Regions from separate parts of the Chitinophaga sp. 9-1-y genome, predicted to be linked through region 1. Evidence: riboswitches for the same ligand, from Rfam matches in the RefSeq annotation. Region 1 holds a riboswitch; the other holds the start of a gene.
The links. Region 1 has a riboswitch for cobalamin ahead of metE (5-methyltetrahydropteroyltriglutamate--homocysteine S-methyltransferase). Riboswitches for the same ligand answer to the same signal wherever they lie in the genome.

Region 1 (5,706 bases):
ATTTCATTCGGGTATTTAAAGTCGGCAAATGCTTCCAGTAATTCCATTTGCGACCGCGAGGTTTCAATCGTGATCACATCGGCATCCATCGCGGCGATATGTTCAATGATATCATTGAATTCGCTGTAGCACATATGCGTATGGATCTGTGTTTCATCTTTCACACCACTGGCAGCAATACGGAACGCCTGTACGGCCCATTCAAGATAAGCCGCCCAGTTTTCCCGGCGCAATGGCAGGCCTTCCCGGATGGCAGGTTCATCGATCTGTATCACTTTAATACCTGCTGCTTCCAGTGCCACCACTTCATCCCGTATCGCCCAGGCAATCTGGTTGGCGGTAGCAGACCTGGGCTGATCATCCCGTACAAAAGACCATTGTAAAATGGTAACAGGCCCCGTCAGCATTCCTTTCATCAGTTTATTGGTGTGTGCCTGTGCAAAACGGCTCCAGCGAACCGTCATGTCTGCCGGGCGACTTACATCCCCGAAAATAACCGGTGGTTTTACACAACGGCTGCCATAACTCTGTACCCAACCATTTTTAGTAAACAGGAATCCTTCCAGTTGCTCACCAAAATATTCCACCATATCATTGCGCTCAAACTCGCCATGTACCAATACATCGAGACCAATTTCTTCCTGCCAGCGAATCACTTCTATAGTCGCTTTTTCAATGGCCGCTTCATAGTCTGCTACCGTCAGCTCACCTTTTTTCAGCCGGGCTCTTAACTGCCGGATATCATCTGTTTGCGGGAAAGAGCCAATGGTAGTGGTGGGAAACAATGGCAGGCCAAATTGTTGCTGTTGTATCGCCTGGCGCACGGTGAAGGCACTTTTCCGGCTGGCATCAGCTACTGTAAATGCTGCTACCCGGTGTTTTACTGCTTTACGATGAATCAGCCCGGAAACCGCACGTTGGCGGATCGCCTCCTCATTGGCGATTAATAAAGCCGTATTGCCGTGTATAATCTCCCGTAATTCTTTTATTTCCTGCAGCTTTTGTTTGGCAAAGGCCATCCAGTTTTTTATTTCGGGAGAAATAGCTGTTTCGTCATCCAGGTCACAAGGTATGTGCAGCAGGGAGCAGGAAGGCGCAATGGCTACCCGGTGTTCTCCTAATGCATGGATGGCACGCCGTATAAAAGTGAGTGAGGCAGCGTAATTATTCTTCCACACATTTCTGCCGTCTACTACTCCCAGTGATAGCTGTAGTGTGCTGTTTACAATGTCTGTCTGCAATACATCGTCCAGTTGTGCCGGGCAGCGTACCAGGTCCAGGTGCAGCGTTTGTACCGGCAAAGACAGTACTGTTGGCAGGTGTGCCCCGTAGCATTCAAAATAAGAAGCCAGCACAATATGCAATTGCGGGAACGCTGCATGTATCTTGGTGTAAGTGCTGATGATGACTTGTAACGCTTCTGCAGACAAATTAAGCGATAAGCAGGGCTCATCCAGTTGTACTACGGTGGCGCCGGCAGCGGTAAGTTCATGCAGTACTTCCAGGTATACCGGCAGTAATTTATCTATCAGCGACAAGCGGTTAAAACCGGCTTCTTTCTCTTTACCCAATAACAGAAAAGAAACAGGTCCCAGCAATACTGGTTTGACTGCGTATCCGGCTTGCTTTGCTTCCTGGAATTGATCCACCACTTTACGGGAAAACAGCTGAAACTCCTGTGCGGCAGTGAACTCCGGAACAATATAATGGTAATTGGTATCAAACCATTTGGTCATTTCCATGGCGGTGATATCGTCTCCATCACGTTGATACCCTCTGGCCATAGCAAACAACAAGTCTGTTTCAGACAATTGTTTGGTGGTAAGGGTATGATAACGGGCGGGAATAGCGCCGGTCATCAGGGAAGTATCCAGTACCTGGTCGTAATAAGAAAAATCGTTGCAGGGAATCCAGTCAATGCCCGCCTGTTTTTGCAGCTCCCAGTTTTGTAAACGGATGCCTGCGGCTACTTCCTGTAATGCAGTAATCGTAATGTTGCCTGCCCAATAGCTTTCACAGGCCTTTTTTAATTCACGCCGGCTACCTATCCTCGGATAGCCTAAGTTGTGGATAATCATTGCAAATGATTTAAAAGGTGATACTTGATGTTCACGCTCTTGTACCTACTATGCAATGCTTTAACGGGAGAGAATAAGAGAGGAGAAGACTGTCAGCAATTATTTTCACAGGCAGCTCCATAGCCGGCTCTTTCCACAAAGATGCCTGCCATATTATGCCTGTTCTAAAAATTACTACAATCAAAACCTGACCTGCCTCAATCCGCGAAAGCAGCGTCAAAGTGAAATAAAGGCAGGTCTCCTGGCTCGTTTCGCCGGTAAACACCTTCCCATTCCGGAGCGGAACAGTGGCATATTGTTTACCGGTTGCAGACTAATTAGCTGCTCAAAACTTACAGTTGCGGGACAGCCTGTGATTTACACACAGTTCCCTTTTAATCCCGCCTTTCGGCGGGAACCATTACTTGCTTCGATGGTAATACGTAAAGAACAGCGGCGAAGATAGTAAATCCCCGCAACTATCAAATTATATCCACGAGGAGTTTGTCTTACCCAGGATTAGACTGATTATACTGATTATATTTTTTAAGATGATATCTTTTAAAAATATAATCAATCAAAAAAAATATAATCAGTATAATCAGTATAATCCTGGATAAAGACAACCTACGTGACAATCCCCAAAAATTCCGGAAAAATTTATCGCCAATTGCTTATTTTAGCTTTAAATACCAAGCCAGTGGGTAATGAAGAAGCGGTTCTGTTGAAGAAACTGCAGCAAGGGGATGCAGCAGCTTATATTACATTATACAACCAATACTACCCCTCACTTTACACCTACATACTCCATTTTGTTAATATCCCTGCTTTCGCTGAAGACGCGCTACAGGAGGTATTTATAAAAATTTGGGAGATCAGGGAACGTATCAATCCGGAATTGTCCTTCAGTGGATACCTGTATCGTATTACCCGAAACCAGGTATTCAAATCATTAAAAAAGATTGCCGCCGATGAAGCCCTGCGCTTACAGGTAATGCAGGAATTACAACGGCAGACCAATGATGCGGACACCAGCCTGATATGGAAGGAATATGAAGCGCTGTTGCTGGAAGCCATCCGTCAATTGCCTCCACAGCGGCAAAAAGTATTCAGGCTATGCCGGGAAGAAAGCAAGAGTTATGAAGAAGTAGCCATAGAACTGGGCATTTCCCGGAATACGGTGAAAGAACATATGGTCATGGCCATGAAAAGTATCCGCTTTTATTTCTATACCAACGCAGATGGGCTACTTCCCATCTTCCTGCTATCTGGTTTTATGATAACCAGGTCGTAGCAAAAAAAATATTTTCATCCCCACCCACCCTACCAGTCGTTTTCAGGATAGTATAGATATGTCCAGAGAAAAGAACGACGCTTACTACCAGGAATTACTCCTCCGTTGGCAACAACGGACCTGTACGCCTACGGAGGCCCTTGAGCTAATGGACTACCTGCGGCAGGATATTTCCAACCGCACCCTGCTAAATGAATTACAGGCCGCGTTCCGGCAGATAACACCAGATGCAGCACCTCCGGCCTCCGATGCGGGCGATAGGGTCAGGAAGGCGCTTTTAAAACATATACAGGCAACTCCTGTGGCACCGGTGCAACAACGGGGAAAATACCGCATGCTTAAACTGGCGGCAGCAGCAGCCATCCTGCTGGCTATTGTCATTCCGGCTACCTCCCTGCTACGAAATGATCGTCAACCTGCCGCCCCGGTAGCCCATATATCAGCCCCGGTGCCAGCAACAGCAGAACGCCACAAAGCAGTACTGACCCTGGCTAACGGAGAAAAAATTGTTCTGGACGAAAAAGGCATGCAGCAACTCGCCCAACAAGGCAACAGCAACATCCGGACAAAAGACGGACAACTGATATACGAAAAAACAAACGGCCAAACAGCCACCTCTCTTTATAATACACTCACTACCGCTGCCGGCGAAAGTTACCCACTGGTACTGGCCGATGGCAGCAAAATATGGCTCAACGCCTCCTCATCCATCCGTTTCCCCGCCACCTTTGCCGGCGATGAGCGCAAAATAACACTGACCGGCGAAGCCTATTTCGAAATTGCACACGATGCCCGCAGACCCTTCCGCGTACAGGTAAAACAAATTACGGTAGACGTACTGGGCACCCACTTTAACATCAACGCCTACAATGACGAGGCTACTATCAATACCACCCTGCTGGAAGGCGCCGTGAAAGTCAACAGCGATAAAGGCAGCCTGCAACTGGCGCCCGGTGAGCAATCACAGGTAAACAACAACGGCAGCCAGAAACGGGTAACCGGTATTAATACCGACGAAATTGTTGCCTGGAAAGAAGGCTACTTCCGGTTCGAAAGCGCTGACCTGACTACCGTATTAAAACAATTTGCACACTGGTACGACCTGGAAGTTGTATATGAAGGTCCGGTAAAACCAAGGAAATTCTTTGGTATGATCAGCCGCCGAAGCCCGCTCGTGAATGTATTAAAACTATTAGATGCCAACAATGTAGCGTATAGCATAAACGGAAAAAAACTGATTGTCAAAGGAGAAGAATAACCAATTACCGATTAGCAAGTGAGCAGTGACAGCAATCGATGAAAGGCACTAAGCCATTATATTTTTTTTGAAGAAAGATAGCATAAGAAAGCAACCATTTATCTAAATCAAAATCAGCACAAGTATGCAATTAAGTACTGATGCCTGTACCCGGTATGATAGTAACCGGCGCTCCACCAAACATCTAAAAGTTGGTAAGCTACTGACTTTGTTCTGCCTGGCCACCGGGATGCAGGTGCAGGCAGCGAAATCACAAAACCAGGTTGTGAACCTGTCGCTCAAAAACGCCTCTGCCAAAGATGTCTTCCGGGAAATCAACAAACAAACCGGACTCAACATCCTCGCAGATGAAGCACTACTGGAAAAAAGCGGCAGAACCAACATCGAGGTAAAAAACATGACCGTCAACGATGCGCTGAATATTTTCATGCGTAATCAACCGCTCTCCTACAGCATTGAAGGCGGCGCCATCATCGTTAAAACCAAACCTGCTGTACAACCGGCCACCACACCACCACCGCCGGTAGAAATTCATGGTACGGTAACCACCGCCAAAGGACAACCACTGCCAGGCGCCACCATCACGGTGAAAGGCACCAAACATGGTACAGTGAGTAAGGCAGACGGTAGCTTCAGCATCTCCGCCAATCCCGGAGAAACGCTGGAATTCTCTATGGTAGGCTTCAAGCCCTGGTCTGTAAAATTCGATGGCAGCACCACTGCTTATAAAGTAGTGCTGGAAGAAGATGTATCCAATCTTACAGACGTGGTAGTAGTAGGTTATGGTACTTCCAAAAAGAAAGACCTCACCGGTTCTATCAGCTCTATCAGCAGCGACCAGATGAACAACGGCGGTGTTACCTCCAATGCGGCACAAGCCATTCAGGGCCGCGCTGCGGGTGTACAGGTGAGCCAGTCGAATGCAGCGCCCGGCGGACAAACCATCGTTCGTATCCGTGGTGGTAACTCCATCAAATCTACCAACGAACCCTTATACGTGGTAGATGGTTTCCCTTCTGAAACCGGTAAAGATATCAACCCGAATGATATTGATGACATACAGATCTTAAAAGACGCCTCTTCTACGGCTATTTATG
Region 2 (5,706 bases), 210 kb from region 1:
AACGAAATGATAAGGAGCGCCCTGGTAAAGGCGCTCCTTTGTTTTTTTGTCTGAAAGACATCAATATTTTTACGCAAAAGGTGCAACTATTTACGGAAATGTTATTTTTACGCGTATTTTTGACGCTTATTAATCAGTTCACCATAGCTGCCCCACCGGGTAAGTATGGTTCCAAATCAACGAAGCACCTTAATTTATGCAAGAATTCCAGTTAGAAGAGCACCCTCACCAGCGGTTGAATATCTTAACAGGTGAATGGGTATTAGTATCTCCACATCGTACCAAAAGGCCATGGAATGGCAAAGTAGAGAAAGTAAATAAGGAACCCCTGCCTGCCTACGATGCCACCTGTTATTTATGTCCGGGCAACAGCCGGATGGGAGGCGACCTGAATCCTGACTATACCGCACCCTTTGCCTTTACCAATGATTTTGGCGCCCTGATGCCAGACACCCCTGCCGGGGCGGAGCAGGTTGACCAGTTATTGCATGCACGTGGCGTGAAAGGTGTTTGCCGCGTTATCTGTTTCTCTCCCAGGCATGACCTTACCCTGCCTTTGATGGAAGTAGCTGATATCCGCAAAGTGATTGAATTGTGGGAAACAGAATTTCGCCAGCTGTCTGCTGATCCAGCGATTAAGTATGTCCAGATTTTTGAAAACAAAGGCGAGATCATGGGGTGCAGTAACCCGCATCCACACAGCCAGATCTGGGCAACAAGCGATTTACCGGCAGAACTGATTAAAGAAACATCTCACCAGAAAAAATATTACGATACTACCGGTAAAAGTTTACTCCAAAGCTATATCGCCCAGGAGTTGGAAAAGCAGGAACGCGTGGTGGTAGAAAATGAGCATTTTGTGGCGCTGGTGCCTTTCTGGGCAGTATGGCCTTTTGAAACCATGATTGTCAGCAAGCGGCATGTACCCGATATGACGCATTTTAACGGGGAAGAGAAGCAGGCATTGGCGGCGATATTGAAAATACTGGCCACCAAATATGATAATCTTTTTGAAACATCTTTCCCATATTCCGCCGGTATGCACCAGGCGCCCGTGAATAGCGGCGATCATCCGGAATGGCATTGGCATATGCATTTCTATCCACCATTACTACGCTCTGCATCTGTGAAGAAATTCATGGTAGGATATGAGCTACTGGCCAGTCCGCAGCGTGATATTACGCCGGAATGGGCAGCTAAGAAATTGCAGTCGCTCCCGGATGTACATTATTCCCTGCTGGAAACAGTAAGTGTTGAACAATAATGGAAAAGGCTGACGATTCCGTCAGCCTTTTCTATTGGTATCTCCTGTGATTTATTCATGAAACACCGGCATAGCAGGGAAATACCAGCCGTTGTAAGTCAATGTTTTTTTCAGGGTAGTAGTGGTAGCGTCGTAAATCAATACGCGGTTGATATTACCGGTCATAGATCCATTGAGGGTAGTCACCACCAGTTCATTTTTTTCTTTGTTATACGCAGCACCGGCGCCATAGAAATACTGACCGGTAGGCAGGGTAATAAATGGCGTAGTTAAAGAAGCAGCGTTGCCAATTACATAACGATATAATTGTGTACCACCGGCAAAGTTATTGTTACGTACAATGTAAATAGCGCTATCCTGTGTAGAAGCACTGATGCCGGCATGACGCCATGCGCCCCATGGAGAAGGCACCGTGAAGCCCAGCTTTATGGCCGTACGGGTCAGGGTTGATGGATCAATACGAACCAGGGAGTCAGCAGTAGTAGCATATACCGCACCATCTTTACCAGCTGCAAAGGCGAGGTTGGCTGCGCCGAATTTTTTTACTACTGCATAAGTACTGCGGTTCAGTGCTACAATACCATCTGTTTGAGATAATACGAAGATGTAGTTGGTTGTTTTCAACATATCGCCGGTATAGCCGGATACGCCGCTTACTTTAGTGCCTACTGCCAGGGATGGTAACGTAACCGGGTATACGCCGTCGCTGGCGCTTAATAAGCCACGGGTACTGTCTACGCCCAGGAAGGCATGTCCGTCGTTGCCAGGCAGGGTAGTAATACGACCTGTTTCTACCATGCTGCCGCCATCGGTCACTACCAACGGACCACCCGCTTTCACTACGATGTATAATTTGTTGTTGAAGAAGGTCGCAAATTGTAAGGTGTTGGAGGCACCACCTAATGCGCCGGTGGGGTTTTCCAGCTGATACACATTCTGCACCAGGCTATCGCCGCTATAGGAATAAAAATGCAGGTCGCCGGTACCATGCCCAAACCAGCCTTCGTTGGCAATAAAGAAACCATTGGCATATTTACCGGTGATCAATGAAGCGGTAACGCCGGTTTTAGCATTGAGATCCAGCTTTTGTAACGGTGATGGGGTGAGTGCATCTTCTTTCTTACAGGATGCCATTAAGAGGACAAACGCTACAAATAAGGAGGACAATAACTGTTTTTTCATATAATAATTGTTTGGATTGATGACATACCTTTCCCTGTCCGGATGATTAGTCCGGAAAAAAAACAACAAATCAAAAAGGCCGATGTTAGTACATCTGCATAAGGCGCCCTGGGGTAAATAATAATTTACACAATAGAATATATGCCGTTAGGCTTACATCCCTGGCCTTTCACCCGAAAGCGCTGAATGATTGCTCACATCTGGCAGGTCTTCTGGCTCTCCTGCTTTTCCGGTAACCTTCCCATCTGCCGGCAGGCAGACAGTGGTATGGAGTATCCGGAAAAAACGATTCATTCGAAAATGAATGCAGGATCACAGCTACGGGGATAGCTCCGGTATTTCACCGGATTCCCTTTTAATCCCGCCTACGGCGGGAACCAATTGTGGATGCAAACGTACGTGAATTGGAGCAGAAAGCAAAAGGCAGAAAGCAAAAGTGCTAAAGCACCTGTAAACAAAGCTATAATAGCGAATGATCTAAGCGTAAATAATATTCGCTTTAATCATTCGCTATTATAGCTTTGTTTACAGGTGCTTTAGCACTTTTGCTTTCTGCTTTTTGCTTTCTGCTATTGCTTCATTTGCCAGGATTTTGTTCTCGTAAAAGCACGCAGTCCCTGATGCGATAGCGTTGCGCCAAAACCAGAATGTTTCCTGCCCGCCCATGGTAATCCGGCGGTAACGCGGTCGCAGCAGTTCCAATAGCCGGTACCGCTGTTCACCTGCGACAGCACATTTTCCGCTCTTTCCTGGCTGTTGGAATATACAGATGCGGTAAGTCCATAGTCTGTTTCATTCATGAGTTCCACAGCTTCTGTATCTGTTTGCACTTTCATGATACCGATAATGGGGCCAAAGCTTTCGTCCTGCATCACTTTCATCTTATTGTGCACGTGCGTGAGGATAGTCGGCTCAAAGAAATTGCCATCATGCTCAATGCGCTTGCCGCCCAGTAGTAAGGTAGCACCCCTGGTAAGGGCATCTTTTACCTGTGCTTCCAGCACTTCCAGTTGTTCGGGCCGGGTTACGGCGCCAAAGTAAACGCCTTCGTCGGTGGGAAGGCCCAGTTTCCACGAGCGCACTGCTTTTACAAATTCGGTTACATATTCGTCGTACACTTTTTCGTGTACGTATATCCGTTCTACCGCGCAGCAGCTTTGTCCGTTGTTGTAGAAGGCGCCATCGGCGGTAGCTGCGGCTACTGCGGCAATGTCGGTGATATCGTCTGTTACATAGAGTGGATCTTTGCCACCCAGCTCCATCTGGCAAGGCACCATTTTAGGTGCTACTTTTTCGTAGATGTATTTGCCGGTTTTGTAGGAGCCGGTGAAGAAGTAGCCGTCAAATCGCATGGTCAGCAGTTCCTCGCCGGCATATTTACCACCGATGCCTACTTTAAAAGCGTTTTCCTCTACACCTGCTCTTTTCAGGAGGTTGTCAATTTGCAAAGCCGTGAGGGTAGCGTATTCAGAAGGTTTGTAGAGCACCCCGTTGCCAGCCAGTAAGGCGGGGATAAAAACGTTAACACCTACCAGGTAGGGGTAGTTCCAGGCAGAAATATTACAGATAACGCCGAGTGGTTCGTACGTTACTTTTTCTTTTAGTGTATCCGTGTTCGTTACCCATTCGTCTGCCAGGTATTTTTCCACGTTGTCCAGCATCCACTGTATGCGGGTTCTGGCGCCATTGATTTCATTGCGTGATTGTTGCAGGGGCTTGCCTGTTTCAGACGTGAGGATGGCGGCTAGTTTTTCGATGTTTTTTTCCAGCAGTCCATTGAACTTGTCAATAATTTTTATGCGTTCGGTCAAAGGCACAGCAGCCCAATGCACTTGCCCTACCCGTAGAAACATGTACTTATCCATCAGCACGTTGGAGGAGTCGTCACGCAGGATTTTAATGGTTGCTCCTGTAGCCGGATTAATAATTTTCATGGTTAATGGTTTCTTACAGCTTGAATAAATTGTGCTTTTATTTTCTGCGAAAGCGGATTTGCTTCTTTGTTGGGCATTCTTTCCGGATGCCATTGTACACAAAGCATAAAGGCTTTGTTGGTTTTATCTTCAAACTCGATGCCTTCAATGATATTATCTGCAGAGGTAGCGCTGATCATCAGGTTGCGGCCCAGGTAGTCAGGGTGAATAGCCTGATGGTGTGCGCTGTTAACCTGCCCGTTGGTGACGCCGGTAATGCTGTGCAGTAGCGTGTTTTCACGGATGGTGACGTCGTGTATTTTATCGGCGGTATCTTTTTTATGGATGTTGTTGGCGGCTTCGCCGATGTCTTCATATACTTTACCACCTTCCAGGATATTGATATATTGTAATCCTCTGCAGATGCCGAGCACCGGGAGGTGCTGTTGCTGCGAGTATTCATAAATCTTTTTTTCAAATGCGTCTCTTTCCGGTGAAAAGTGGTCCGGCTGATGTGGATAGGGAGTAGTGCCGCCGTAATAAGAAGGCAATACATCCACCCCGCCAGTCATCACAAATCCATCGCAGGTGGCAATATCGGGTATGTTATTGTCGATATAAGAGAGGATCACCAGTTCGAGGTCTTCGCCCAGTTCCGCGGGTGTGAACCAATGTTGATAATTGGGGGCGCTGGCTTCCGTTAAACTGATCCCTATTTTTTTCTTCATAGCTACAACGCATTTAAATATAATTGTTTGAAGTCTTTGCGGCTAACTGGTTTAGGATTGTTAGGATGTGCGAAGTCGGCCACTGCCAGGTCTGCGAGCGTATCGATATGTGTTTCTTTTACGCCGATTTCCCGGAGGTGATGCGGAATGTTTACCTGGCTGTTGAGATCGAACAGGTATTGCACTACGGCGGCACCGGTTTCTTCTTTCAGCTCCAGGGTTCTGGCGATGCGGCGGAATTTATCTTCAAAACCTGCAATGTTGAATTGCATGCCGTAAGGAATATTTACAGCATTGGCGAGGCCGTGGTGAGTATCCAGTAAGGACGACAACGGATGCGCCAGGGAATGTACCACCCCGAGGCCTTTCTGAAAGGCGATGGCGCCCATCATAGAAGCCATCAGCATATTACTTCTGCTTTCTATGTCGGGGTGGTTAGTGGCTTTTACCAATGATTTATTAATGAGATAGATGCCTTCCAGGGCAATGCCATCACACAGGGGATGTGGATTTTTTGCGAGGAATGCTTCCATGTTATGTGTCAATGCATCCATGCCGGTGGCGGCGGTAATAAAGGCGGGCAATTCCATGGTGAGCATGGGATCAGCAAATACGATTT

Region 2: another riboswitch for cobalamin. It lies ahead of AC5ZC7_RS04380 (DUF5074 domain-containing protein); the one in region 1 lies ahead of metE (5-methyltetrahydropteroyltriglutamate--homocysteine S-methyltransferase).

The regions. Positions count from the first base shown of each region.
Region 1 covers NZ_CM197955.1:1,308,435-1,314,140, reverse strand. Annotated here, with positions in the region: gene metE (5-methyltetrahydropteroyltriglutamate--homocysteine S-methyltransferase) at 1-2,078, opposite strand, end outside; cobalamin riboswitch at 2,293-2,495, opposite strand; gene AC5ZC7_RS05255 (RNA polymerase sigma-70 factor) at 2,728-3,351, shown strand; gene AC5ZC7_RS05250 (FecR domain-containing protein) at 3,410-4,609, shown strand; gene AC5ZC7_RS05245 (SusC/RagA family TonB-linked outer membrane protein) at 4,734-5,706, shown strand, end outside.
Region 2 covers NZ_CM197955.1:1,102,215-1,107,920, forward strand. Annotated here, with positions in the region: gene AC5ZC7_RS04375 (UDP-glucose--hexose-1-phosphate uridylyltransferase) at 197-1,264, shown strand; gene AC5ZC7_RS04380 (DUF5074 domain-containing protein) at 1,316-2,446, opposite strand; cobalamin riboswitch at 2,632-2,843, opposite strand; gene AC5ZC7_RS04385 (aldehyde dehydrogenase family protein) at 3,016-4,380, opposite strand; gene AC5ZC7_RS04390 (gamma-glutamyl-gamma-aminobutyrate hydrolase family protein) at 4,383-5,087, opposite strand; gene AC5ZC7_RS04395 (iron-containing alcohol dehydrogenase) at 5,090-5,706, opposite strand, start outside.